DNA from 3 places in the Rhodococcus cercidiphylli genome. Region 1 is predicted to be linked to each of the others. Evidence: predicted binding sites of a transcription regulator. Region 1 holds the regulator's gene; each other region holds the start of a gene.
The links. The regulator LexA, encoded in region 1, represses DNA repair genes until DNA is damaged. The targets are predictions, from matches to a motif close to CGAACANNTGTTCG.
Positions count from the first base shown of each region.

Region 1 (4,153 bases):
GCGATGCCGCCCGTCGTGACCGGTGCCGTCGTGGTACTCATCGGGCTGAACCTGGCACCGGCCGCCACCACGTCGTTCGAGGCACAGCCGCTGATCGCAGCCATCACCCTGGTCGCGATTCTGTTGGCGACAGCGGTAGGACCTGGCCTGATCGGGCGACTGGGAATCCTGCTCGGCGTCGTCGTGGGTTGGGTGTTCGCCGCAGTCACCGGAGGGATCGCGCAACCGCGGCTCGACGCATTGAGCGCTGCGAGCTGGATCGGTCTGCCCGAGTTTCGTGGACCGTCGTTCGAGCTGTCGGTGATCCTCGTGGCGCTGCCGGTGGTGATCGTCCTGGTCGCCGAGAACGTGGGGCACGTCAAAGCCGTCGCCGCGATGACCGGCAAGAACCTCGACGATGTGGCCGGCGACGCCTTGATCGCCGACGGGCTGGCGACCACGCTGGCCGGAGCGGGCGGCGGTTCGGGAACCACCACCTACGCGGAGAACATCGGCGTCATGGCGGCCACTCGTGTCTACTCGACCGCCGCGTACTGGGTCGCATCGATCACCGCGACGGTGCTCGCGTTCTCGCCCAAGTTCGGTGCACTGATCTTCACCGTGCCCGACGGGGTCATCGGCGGCGCAACCCTGGTTCTGTACGGCCTCATCGGGCTGCTGGGCGTACGCATCTGGACCGACGCCAAGGTCGACTTCACCGATCCGGTCAATCTCATGGTCGTCGCTGCAGCGCTCGTCGCCGGAATCGGTGACCTGACGCTGTCCGTCGGATCGGTCGAGCTCGGCGGTATCGCGTGGGGTTCCGTCGGCATCCTTCTCGGGTACCCGATCGTCTCGGCGCTCGCGAGAAGGGCGGGCAAACGCGCACGGTAGCGGGGTCGGTCACGAATCGCGCGCGTTTTGGTCATCGACCTCCGTGACGTCCCGAACGTACTGTTGGAGCGTGATGTCAGTCGTACCGACGACCGCGAATGACACCGTTCACAGGTCGATGTCGGTATGCACCGAACAAGGAGATCTGCGTGGAACGCACACTTTTCGAGCCCGAGCACGAGTTGTTCCGGGAGTCGTACCGGAAATTTCTCGATCAGCACGTAGCGCCGAACCATGCGAAGTGGGAAGAGCAGAACATCGTCGACCGCGACGTCTGGGTCGAGGCCGGTAAGCAGGGCTTCCTCGGAACGGCAGCGCCCGAGGAATTCGGTGGCGGCGGAGTCAAGGACTTCCGCTACAACGCCATCGTCACCGAGGAAACCACCCGCGGCGGATACAGCGGTATCGGCTTCACCCTGCACAACGACGTCGTCGCGCCGTATTTCATCGACCTTGCCAACGACGAGCAGAAGCAGCGCTGGCTCCCCGGATTCTGCTCCGGCGAACTGATCACCGCGATCGCGATGACCGAGCCCGGCACCGGAAGCGACCTGCAGGGCATCAAGACCAAGGCTGTCCGTGACGGCGACGACTGGGTGCTCAACGGCTCGAAGACGTTCATCACCAACGGAATCAACGCCGACCTGATCATCGTCGTGGCCTGCACCGACCCCGAGAAGGGCGCACAGGGCTTCAGCCTGCTGGTCGTCGAACGCGACATGCCCGGATTCGAGCGCGGCCGCAACCTCGACAAGATCGGCATGAAGGCTCAGGACACCGCCGAACTCAGCTTCACCGACGTGCGCGTGCCCGCCGCCAACCTGCTGGGCGAGGAAGGCATGGGCTTCATCTACCTCATGCAGAATCTGCCCCAGGAACGCCTGTCGATCGCCGTCGTCGCGGCCGCCGCGATGGAATCCGCGCTCGAGATGACGATCCAGTACTGCCGCGACCGTAAGGCCTTCGGAAAGTCGATCGGCAAGTTCCAGAACACCCGATTCGTGTTGGCGGAGTTGGCCACCGAGACCACCGCCACCCGCATCATGGTGGACAAGTTCATCGAACTGCTCAACGAAGACAAGCTGACCGTCCAAGAAGCTGCCATGGCGAAATGGTGGACCACCGAGAACCAGGTCAAACTGATCGACCGGTGCCTGCAGTTGCACGGTGGCTACGGCTACATGAAGGAATACCCGATCGCCAAGGCGTACATGGACTCCCGTGTGCAGACCATCTACGGCGGCACCACCGAGATCATGAAGGAGATCATCGGCCGCGGATTGAATCTGTGATCCGCTGATCCGAAGAACGCGAAGGGCCGCAGCACATGTGCTGCGGCCCTTCGCATGTCACTGCCGTGACGATCTCTACAGCTTGCGCATCACGGTCACGACCTTGCCGAGGATCGCGGCGTTGTTGCCCGGAATGGGCTCGAACAGCGGATTGTGCGGCAGCAGCCACACCTCGCCCTTGGACCGCTTGAACGTCTTGACGGTGGCCTCCCCGTCGATCATCGCAGCGACGATGTCACCGTTGTCGGCCACGGACTGCTGACGAACCACCACCCAGTCGCCGTCGCAGATGGCCGCGTCGATCATCGACTCGCCGACCACTTTCAGCAGAAACAGAGAGCCCTGACCGACCAGCTCGCGGGGGAGCGGGAACACGTCCTCGACGGCCTCTTCGGCCAGGATCGGACCGCCGGCGGCGATCCGGCCCAGCACCGGCACGAACGTCGGGGTCGGCAACCGATCCTGTTCCTCGGACGCGGGCGAACCGTCGACCGCGGCGGCAGCCTGGTCGGCCTGCACCTCGTCGAGACCCCGGACGTCGACGGCACGGGGACGGTTGGCGTCGCGCCGGAGGAAGCCCTTGCGCTCGAGGGTGCGCAGCTGGTGAGCAACGGAAGAGGTCGATGTCAGACCGACCGCATCGCCGATCTCGCGGATGCTGGGCGGGTAGCCGCGCTCGGTGACCGACGCGCGAATGACCTCGAGTACCTTCCGCTGCCGCTCGGTCAGACCCGCACTGATGTCGGTGCCGACCTCCATGGCCTTTGACGTGGGTTCCGCAGCCGACTTTCCTGCTGCGGCCTTGGTGGCGGTGGCCTTGGCTCCGGTCGTCCTGGAACCCGTCGTCGTGGAACGCGTGGTCGACCTCGTCGAGGTCTCGTCCTTCATGCTGTCGGCCTCCTGCTGGTGTCCTGGGATCCGGTCTGCGGGGTAGGTCTGCGCGGACTGGAGTTGATGGTGTCGACTCGTGTGGCGTGTGGTTTCTGACACGAATCTAGCGTGTATCAGCTGTTGAATCAAACATCTGTTCGACTCGTGTCGCGTTTTCTGCAGACTTTGTCGGAGGCTCGTGATAGAACTTCGAACAAGCGTCCATCGAACGCCTGATCGAACAATCGATCCAACGAGCGAAGTCGAGGTTCCGATGACCATCATCACCGATCGCCCCACCGCCGCCGGTGTCCGTGCCCGGTCGACCGTCGTCGAGCGTCGTCGCCGGGCCCGTCCCGTTCTGCGGAGTCCCCTCGGGATGCACGGTGTCACCACGGTGCCCCGTACGCAGAGCGCACCGTGCGTTCCGGTCCTCGACCCGTCGTGGACCGACGTCACCGATCGTGAGGAGGCCGATCGCGAGTTCGACGCGACCTCCGCGCACTTCGCGAGCCAGCCGGTTCGACTGCGATCGCTGGTGTTGTGGATGCTCGCAGTGGTCGTCGTGGCCGGTGGTCTGATCGGCATCGCGAACCTGCGAGCCGTCGCACCCGATGCAGGTGTGCAGCCGGCCGGTGTGGTCGAAGTGCACGACGGAGCTCTCGTCGAGTACACGACCGGCAGATGACCACCGCCCCCGTCGGGTTCGAGAAGGCTGAGTATCCTCGGTGGACTGCCCCGATGTGCGTGCTCGTCGTCGGAGCATCGGCTACGACGGAGGGTCCCTCATGCATTGCCCGTTCTGCAGGCATCCCGACTCACGCGTGGTCGACTCGCGTGAGATGGACGAGGGACAGGCAATCCGGCGGCGTCGCTCCTGCCCGGAGTGCGGTCGTCGTTTCACGACCGTCGAGGCAGCAGTGCTTGCAGTCGTGAAGCGCAGCGGCGTGACCGAGCCGTTCAGCCGCGAGAAGGTCGTCAAGGGAGTTCGACGCGCGTGCCAGGGCAGAGATGTCGACAACGATGCGCTCAACCTGCTGGCACAGCAGGTCGAGGACGCAATCCGTGCAGCGGGATCAGCGGAGATCCCCAGCAACGAGGTGGGATTGGCCATTCTC
Region 1 covers NZ_JAWLKE010000001.1:478,698-482,850, forward strand. Annotated here, with positions in the region: gene R3P95_RS02310 (uracil-xanthine permease family protein) at 1-873, shown strand, start outside; gene R3P95_RS02315 (acyl-CoA dehydrogenase family protein) at 1,023-2,165, shown strand; gene lexA (transcriptional repressor LexA) at 2,241-2,924, opposite strand; gene R3P95_RS02325 (hypothetical protein) at 3,310-3,723, shown strand; gene nrdR (transcriptional regulator NrdR) at 3,824-4,153, shown strand, end outside.

Region 2 (4,153 bases), on a different contig from region 1:
GCCGTACTTCCGTGAAACTCCGATCTTCAGAAGGGCGGGGTGTCGGTGTCTTCGGCTGTGGGTTCTGTCTCGGGCTGTTGGTTGTCGGGTGGGTTGGGGTAGGCGATGTGGCCGGATCGTTTCGGTGTGGTGGGGATGTGTGGTCTGAGGTCGTTGCCGAGGATGGGTACGGATGTTGCGTTGGTGGGCAGGGTGATTCGGGTGGTCTTGGATGTCGATGTCCACAGGATCGCTCCGCCGGGGAGCATGACGGCCTTCCAATAGCCGGCGGTTTTGACGGAGTGGTGGTAGTCGCAGAGGCATTGGAGGTTGTTGACGGTGGTCCAGCCGCCGCCGCGAGGGTTGGCGTGGTCGAAGGGGGTGATGTGGTCGAGTTGGCAGCGTGCGGCGGGTCGGTGGCAGCCGGGGAATCGGCAGTGTTTGTCGCGTAGTCGGACGGCGGCGGTGGTGAGGGTGTCGGGTCGGTAGATCAGGGCGCGGTCGGTGAGTGGGTCGCGGGGTACTGATTTTCCGAGGGTGGGGTCTGCGGCGATGGCGGCTTCGAGTGCTGCGGCGAGGGAGGCGTTGCCGAGGTAGAGGCCTGAGGGTGTGCGGTTTGCGGGTGTGTGGCCTGTGGGGGTCGTCGGGTTGTTCAGCCGGATTGCCGAGCGTAGGTCGAGTGCTCTCATGTTGTGGGCGGGGTGTCTGATGTCGTCCAGGTCGAGGGCAGAGCTGTGCCGTGTGCCCCGGCCGAGGGGTGTGTGGGTGCAGAACAGGGCTGCGGCGGAGGTCAGCGATTGCGGGCGTCGCTGGTTGTCGCTGCTGTCAGCTGTGGGTGAGGATGTGTCAGCGCTCGGACTCGATGGTCCGTCCTCCATTGCTGGTGAAGTTTCATCCGTCGGTGCCGCCGTTGCGGTGTCGGACCGTTCGTGTTGTGTTGCAGCTGAACGTGTATCGGAAGCAACGCTGGGTGCTGGCTCCGCAATCGGCGCAGGTGCTTGTGCTGCAGCGGAGCCACCGCCGGGATTTGTTCCCGGGCCGGAGGCCGAGTCCGCTGCTGTCGCCGGTGCTGGCGCAGTGGCCGTTGCCATCACGATTGTCGGCGAGGGCGAGGTGGTCGTTGCCGTCACGCTTGTCGGCGAAGAAGCTGGGGTGGGTGATGGTGCGGTGGTTGATTCGGTGGCGGGGTCATTGCTTGCGGCGGATTCGTTCGCCGGTTCCGTTTCCGGTGCAGTGGTCGCATCGGTATCGGTGGAAGTGCCGCATCCGGTCTCGGAGTCCGTTGCCGATGCTGTGTCTGTGCGAGTCCTGTTCCCGCGTGCTGCCGAGCCGGTGTTCGCTGCTGATGCCGCTGCCGCTGCCGCTGATGGTGCCGGGTCGGTGTTCGTCGGCGGATCCTTATCTTCTTCTGTTTCCGGCGTGGGGTTTTTCGGTGTTTGTTCCCATTCCCCGGTCTCCGGGTTCTGCACAGCGAGCCCGAGTTTCTCGGCGAGGGTCATTGCTTCGGTGAGCAGGATCTGCCAGTGACTGTTGCGTGCCAACTCTCGCGCGAGATCGGGGTCGATGGAACCGTGCCCGGCCAGATAGGCCGGGTTGGCGAGTAGCCCGATGAGGGTGGCGATGTCGACGGTGATCATCGTCAACGGCACCCGCCGATCCGGCAATGTCGCCTCGGTTTTGGGGCAGTCGGTGCGTTGGCACAGGCATGCCAGTCGGGGTTCGCCGTGCATGCGGGCCATGAATGCATCGCACAGGCGTTCTTTCTTCCCGCGCGGGTCTTTCGGGCAGAGAGTATCGGCCATCTCTTCGAGGAGTTGCCACGCGGCGGCGGCTTCGGGGGCGGTCAGCTCGGCTCGGATGCGGGCGAGTTCTCCGGCGGGACTGTAGGTGACGGTCCGGAACTTCTTCGCGAACTCCCGCAACGCGGCCGCTTCCTCGGGTGCCACGCGCAGCAGGATGTCCCAGATCGCCTGCTCGAGCGGGCCCGGGGACGACCTCCGCGCCGCCTCGACCACGTCGGCTTCGACGCGGGTGACGATGTCGTCGGAGAGATTGTCGAGGATCCGACATACCGTCCGCACCCGCGCGAGATCGATATCGCCTGCCTCGAACGCGGTCTTCACCAGCGGCATCCGCGTGTGCAGGGCGACACCGATCGAGACATACGCTTCGGCGACGGTCGCCGAGCAGCCCAACGCCACTGACATTTCGGTGCGCCCATACCGGCTGTAATGCTTGTGCTTGGAGTCGCGGGTGACCCAGTCGCAGTGCACGCGATAGCAGGCGGTGATCTTGCGGGCGGCCTGTCGATTCTCCTCACGCGCGGCAGCGGTCAACGCCTCCAATGACACGGTCGGTACTGCACCCATTTTTTCACCCCCCGGTGAGCAACATTCAGAACGTGCGTTCGAACTGAAAGAAGACTATCTCGACCCACCGACAAGAACGGAAAGGCGCTTCGGGGCAGCTGGCTTGCTGGTCAGAGGTGGTGATCATGCCGTCGGAGTCCTCGAGCAAACCGAACGAGCCGCGCCGCGGCTTCCCGAGGGATGTGCGGAGCGGCCCAGGAAGTCCGGTCACACCGTGTATGTAGGAGGAGCCGATTACCTCGACGAGTTCGTGTCGGGGTAATCGGCTCCGTAGACCGGATTTGTGCCTGCAACCGGGCGATCAGCTACCGAGGACGCAGAACTGGCCGCTGGTGAGGTTCAGTGCCAGTGACAAGGGGCCGACGCAATCGACGCCCTGAGCCTCGGAGGTAGCGCCGGATCCCCACCCGGCGACAGCGAGAGTCGTCTGTCCGGCGTCTGCCCACGAGTGAGCGATTCCGCCGCCGAGTGCCAGTGAGTACGCCGTCCCTGCATTCTTGCTCGCTCCGAGGGCGACGCCGTATCCGTTGGCGTAGGTGGTCGTCGAGCCCGGGCCGTCGTTGACGCTGACTGCGGTGCCGCTGTCGGCAGCACCTGCGGTGGCCCGTCCGGTTCCGTTCGAGGTTGCTCCGCAGCTCGCGGTGTCGTCGACCTGGATGTCGTTGGCCGAGGGCGGAGACACGCAGTTGACGGGGGCTGCCGACGCAGTGGCCGTGCCCGACAGGGCTGCAACCGTCAATCCCGAGCCCATGGCGAATATTGCTGCGGTGCGGGCAATTCGACTACCGAACCGACTGGACGTGCGCGCGGAGGAGGAGTTGGAGGACGAGAGACGGGGGAGGGAAACAGAGAACAAAAGAAAGCTCCTTCACGAGCGAAACGGGCCGGTGCGGCACACGGTACCCCGCCCTGCGAGTCCATGGCAGCAAGCCGGTGAGGTTTGTGTAACGGTGCCGCTGGCGTCCGGGGATGAATCGTCGTAGAAGTCCGGTTCCCCGCACCCTGACTGCAGCGGTCGCGGTACCCGGATGCGCGTTCGTGTTGCTGTTGTGCTCCGCTTCCGATCCATCGAATGTGCCTCCACCACTTGACTGTTCGACTTCTCTGGCAGGGCCGGCGCTCGCGCACGAGATGGCAGTCGACTCCGCCCGGCAGCGGGCCCCGGCGCCGATCGAATGCAAGGAAATCGTTACCGGACGGCTCTCGCTGATCGCCGACGATCCGACCGCGGCCGCGTCGAATACTGCCGATCTCGTCGAGGTGGAATCGACACGGTCGAGCCGACAGGGCGAACTCGACAGGTCGGTGTCACAGAAGAACTACCTCGCGTACCGGATCGATTTGTCGACGCTCACAATCAGTTTCACCTCCGAGGCCGAAGATGCTGGCCGTCTACGTCGATGGTCGAAGACCTGAACTCACGATCCGACGCGACCACGGTCTCGCCCGCGCCCAACGCACCTTCGGTCAGAGCGCGCTCCGACAGCTAGGGCGTTCGAGCGCGGTCGAACGCCAACCCGTCAGACGCTGCCTTCGTATCCGTGCTGGCGCCATGCCTCGTACATCGTCACTGCTGCCGCGTTCGCCAGGTTCAACGATCGGCGGCCGGGAATCATCGGGATTCGCAGCCGATCGGTCACGTGCGGGTCGTCCAGAACGTCGTCGGGCAATCCAGTGGGTTCCGGTCCGAACAGGAGGACGTCACCGGGTTCGTATGCGACGTCGGCGTAGGACCGGGCCGCGTGGGCGGTGTAGGCGAACACGCGAGTCGGTGCCAGCGCGGCCCACGCCGAGGGAAGGTCATC
Region 2 covers NZ_JAWLKE010000002.1:33,622-37,774, reverse strand. Annotated here, with positions in the region: gene R3P95_RS03930 (DUF222 domain-containing protein) at 27-2,348, opposite strand; gene R3P95_RS03925 (DUF6764 family protein) at 2,650-3,204, opposite strand; gene R3P95_RS03920 (DUF4349 domain-containing protein) at 3,480-3,764, shown strand; gene R3P95_RS03915 (tRNA (cytidine(34)-2'-O)-methyltransferase) at 3,869-4,153, opposite strand, start outside.
Region 2: a site for LexA is predicted at 2,376-2,389, ahead of R3P95_RS03930 (DUF222 domain-containing protein). Genes of this name have one in related genera too.

Region 3 (4,153 bases), on a different contig from region 1:
CGGCTTCACCGGAGCGACCATCGTCAGCGCACTCGTCGACGGACTACTCGGGTTCACACCCACAGAGATCGGTCCCAAGTACATCCACCGCGGACCGACCCTGATCAACCGCTTCCAGACGCTGCTCGTGAAATGGCTCGTGATGGTCGTTCTCGCCATGCTGGTGTCTGCCCTGTATCTGCTGATCAGCCATCTGCTCGGCATGCCGATCACCCATGCATGGACCCTGTGGACGTACGGCGCATTCGCGATCACCGCGGTGGGCATCACGGCGTTGGCGGTGATGTCTGCGTTCGGCACGGCCGGATTGCTGATCAATCTGATCGTGTTCATCATCCTGGCGTTGCCGTCATCGGGCGGCACCATCCCCCTCGAAGCGAGTCCGCCGATCTTCACCTGGCTCGCGCAGTTCGAGCCGATGCATCAGATCTTCCTCGGCACCCGCTCGATCCTGTATTTCAATGCCTCACTCGACGCAGGGCTGCTGCACTCGGTGGGCATGACGTCTCTCGGGCTGCTCATCGGACTCGTGTTCGGCGTGGTGTTCACCCGCATCTACGACGGCAGAGGCCTCGACCGAAGCCTCGATTCATCGGGTGCTCACAGCTGACGCCAGTACACTCGATCCAATGCTTGCTGTGAATCCAGCCGGGAGCGTTGAACCCCGACGTGCCTTCCACGCCTACCTCGACGTCGCCATCGTCGTCCTCGTACTCGTGGGCACCAACCTCATCGCGCACTTCACCACGGTGTGGGCCAGTATCGCGACGGTTCCGATCGCCGCTGTCCTGCTGGTCGTCCTGGCGAACCGACGCGGTCTGGGATGGGCCGAACTGGGACTGTCTCCGAAGCAGTGGAGGACCGGATCCCTGTACGCAGTCGGAGCCGTCGGGGTCGTCCTCACTGTCGTCGCGATCGGCGCGTTGCTGCCACTGACCCGCCCGTTCTTCATGGCCGATCGATACGCAACCGTCTCCGCCGCCATCGTCGCATCGATGATCGTCATTCCGCTGCAGACCGTCATCCCGGAGGAGCTCGCGTTCCGCGGGGTGCTGCACGGCACCTTGGGCCGCATCTATGGGGCTCGGGGTGTGTTCGCTGCAGGGTCTCTGCTGTTCGGTCTGTGGCACATCGCATCGTCGCTGGGACTGACGGCGGGCAACGTGGGGCTGAGCGGATTTCTCGGCGGCGGGCTGTTCGGGCAGATCGTCGGCATAGCGCTGGCCGTGGTGGCGACTGCGGCGGCGGGTGTCGTGTTCACGTGGCTGCGTAGTCGTAGCGGCAGTTTGATCGCGCCCATCGCCCTGCACTGGTCGCTGAACGGACTCGGCGCACTCGCCGCAGCACTCGTCTGGCACGCGTCGGTGAGCTGAACGGCATGAAGGACGAGCTGCACCAGTACCTGCAAATCGCCCGCGAGAACATGCTGTGGAAGCTCGACGGCCTCACCGAATACCAGAGACGACGGCCGATGACGCCGACCGGTACGAACCTGTTGGGTTTGATCAAGCACCTGTCGATCGTCGAATACGGCTATTTCGGCCCCACCTTCGGACGTGAGTTTCCAGCTCGGTTCGCGGAATTGGAGGCAGCGGCCATGGCCCGCCTGAACTCCGACATGTGGGCCGCTGCCGACGAATCGACCGAATCCATTGTCGCCCTGTACCGCGAGGCCTGGAAGCACGCAGACAGGACCATCGAGACGAACGACCTCGACACCGTCGGACGCGTCCTGCACTGGCCCGTCGAGAAGCAGGAAGTAACCCTGCACCGCGTGCTCGTGCACCTCGTGGCCGAAACCAACCGGCACGCTGGGCATGCGGACATAGTGCGCGAACTCATCGACAACTCCGTAGGCCTACGACTCGGCAACGAGAACATGACCGACGGCAACGAAGCCTGGTGGGCCGCATATCGAGCCGAGCTGGAAACCGTTGCCAAAGAAGCTGACTGAGCGCATCGCCTGACGTCAGGTTCCACCAACGCCTATCACACGCCTCCGACAGGTTCCGGATCTCGAATCCTTATGCAGGGCAATAGTTTTCGATTGCACTACGGTTGTCAGTCGAACGCGCGTTCGATACACTGGCTTCCATGACCACGGAGATCTGGCAACTGAGCGAGAGCGAACTGCTCGCCGAATCTGCCGCGGTCTCCCACCGAATCCAGCTGTTGGAAGCCCGCCGGATCGCTCTCGTCGCCGAGATCGACACCCGCGTCAGCCGGGAGAAACTCGGATTCCCCGGACCCGCCGGATGGCTGACCTCCACCACCCTGCTCTCACCGTCCAAAGCCACCAAGATCGTCGCTCTCGCCCGCGGCATTGCTGCATTTCCCGACATCGCCGCCGCCGTCAACACCGGTGTCATGACCGTCGATCACGCCGCCCTGATCCTCACCTTCGCCGAAACCCCACCGGAAAACCTCCCGGAAGAGGGTCGCAATATGGCCCGCGCCGCCTTGATCAAATCTGCGACAGGACCCGACGCACGCACCGGCCGCATCCGAGCAGCGATCACCAGACTCGAAGACAGCTTCGGCACCAAGAAACCACCCGCCGAGAACACCGACCGCAACGAACTCTTCGCCTCCACAACCCTCAACGGGCGGCTGGTGCTCAAAGGAGACTTCGATGCGATCACCGGCGAGAAGCTGCTCATTGCCCTCTCCCCGTTGACCGAACCCCGCCCCGCCGCCGACGGAACCGGGACACTCAAAATCACAGACGATCGCAGTCCCGCCAAGCGCAGAGCCGACGCCTTCGGCCACATCCTCGACCAATACCTCGCCTCCAGTGATCGCCCCATCGAAGGCGGTGAACGCCAGCACCTGAACCTGAACATCACTCTGCGCGATCTCGCCGACCTCCAGAACTGCGGCGGCGAAGACGACATCACCGATGACGAAACCTCACGCGCAGCAACAGAATCCGACACCGACACAGCAGACCCCGTCGACATCAACACCGGTGGCCCCATCGACACTGACGCAGCAACCGAACCGGACAACGAAAACGGCAGTGGCAGTGGCGGTCGCGGTGAAGGCGGAGTCGCAGCTGATCGCGGCGCGTATCGCGACTTGTTCGGCGACGGCGCTTCGGTGGGGTGGCTGCCGTGGATGGGGCCGCTCTCCCGCAACACCTCCCGCCAGTTGGCGTGTGATTGTGTCCTGACCGCGATCGTGATGGACGAGAACGGCAACCCACTCAACCTCGCCCGCACCGCCCGCACCGTCACCGCCAAACAACGAAAAGCCCTCACCGCCCGCGATCACGGCTGCGCCTTCCCCGGCTGCGGAAAACCCGCCGCCTGGACCGAAGGACACCACATCCGGCACTGGGGCGACGGCGGCCCCACCGACATGAACAACCTCGTCCTACTCTGCGGATTCCACCACCGCCTCATGCACCACTCCGATTGGGAAGTGTTCATAGGCACCGACAACCACCCCTGTGGGGGCACCTCCCGCTTGCGGGGGATCATCCCACCAGCAACTGTGGATCCGTATCGACAACCCAGACCATCCCACGCCCGAGCAGGCCCCCACATCGCCTGAACCGAGCACACCGTCCACACAACAACACCAGCCCCGCACCGAGTACACGGTGCGGGGCTGGACGAGATTGGATCAGGAACCAGAAGGAGCGACAGGTGGTGCGGGAGGAGTAGCGCCATCGGCCGGAGCCGGGGGTGCAGGCGCAGTCGCATCGTCCCCCTCAGCACCCGGAGTCGGCGGAGCAGGCGGCGTCGCACCGTCTTCCGGTGCGCACAGGGCACCCGGTCCACCCTTACCCGGACCACCCGGACCGGGGCCGCCCTCTCCCGGTCCACCCTTGCCCGGACCACCCGCGGGCGGAGCAGGCGGGGTTTCGCCATTACCCGGAGCAGGCGGGGTAGCACCGTCGGACGGGCTGGGAACCGTCGATCCGTCAGCGGAGTCCGGAGCGGCCGGCACCGAAGGTACATCCGACCCGCCACCGCCGTCGGTCCGCTCCCCGAGCGTCGACGACGACGCGACCGTGGACACTCCGGGCGAGACGTCCGGCCCGGTGGCAGCAAAGACTGCCGATGCGACAAGCGCCCCTACTGCGAGTCCCGCGGCCGCTGTTGCCACCAGTGGCACACGGCCCTTCCATCGCTTCGGCTTGTTCTGC
Region 3 covers NZ_JAWLKE010000006.1:145,062-149,214, reverse strand. Annotated here, with positions in the region: gene R3P95_RS16585 (YhgE/Pip domain-containing protein) at 1-610, shown strand, start outside; gene R3P95_RS16580 (CPBP family intramembrane glutamic endopeptidase) at 630-1,373, shown strand; gene R3P95_RS16575 (DinB family protein) at 1,379-1,954, shown strand; gene R3P95_RS16570 (HNH endonuclease signature motif containing protein) at 2,095-3,555, shown strand; gene R3P95_RS16565 (hypothetical protein) at 3,628-4,153, opposite strand, start outside.
Region 3: a site for LexA is predicted at 2,067-2,080, ahead of R3P95_RS16570 (HNH endonuclease signature motif containing protein). Genes of this name have one in related genera too.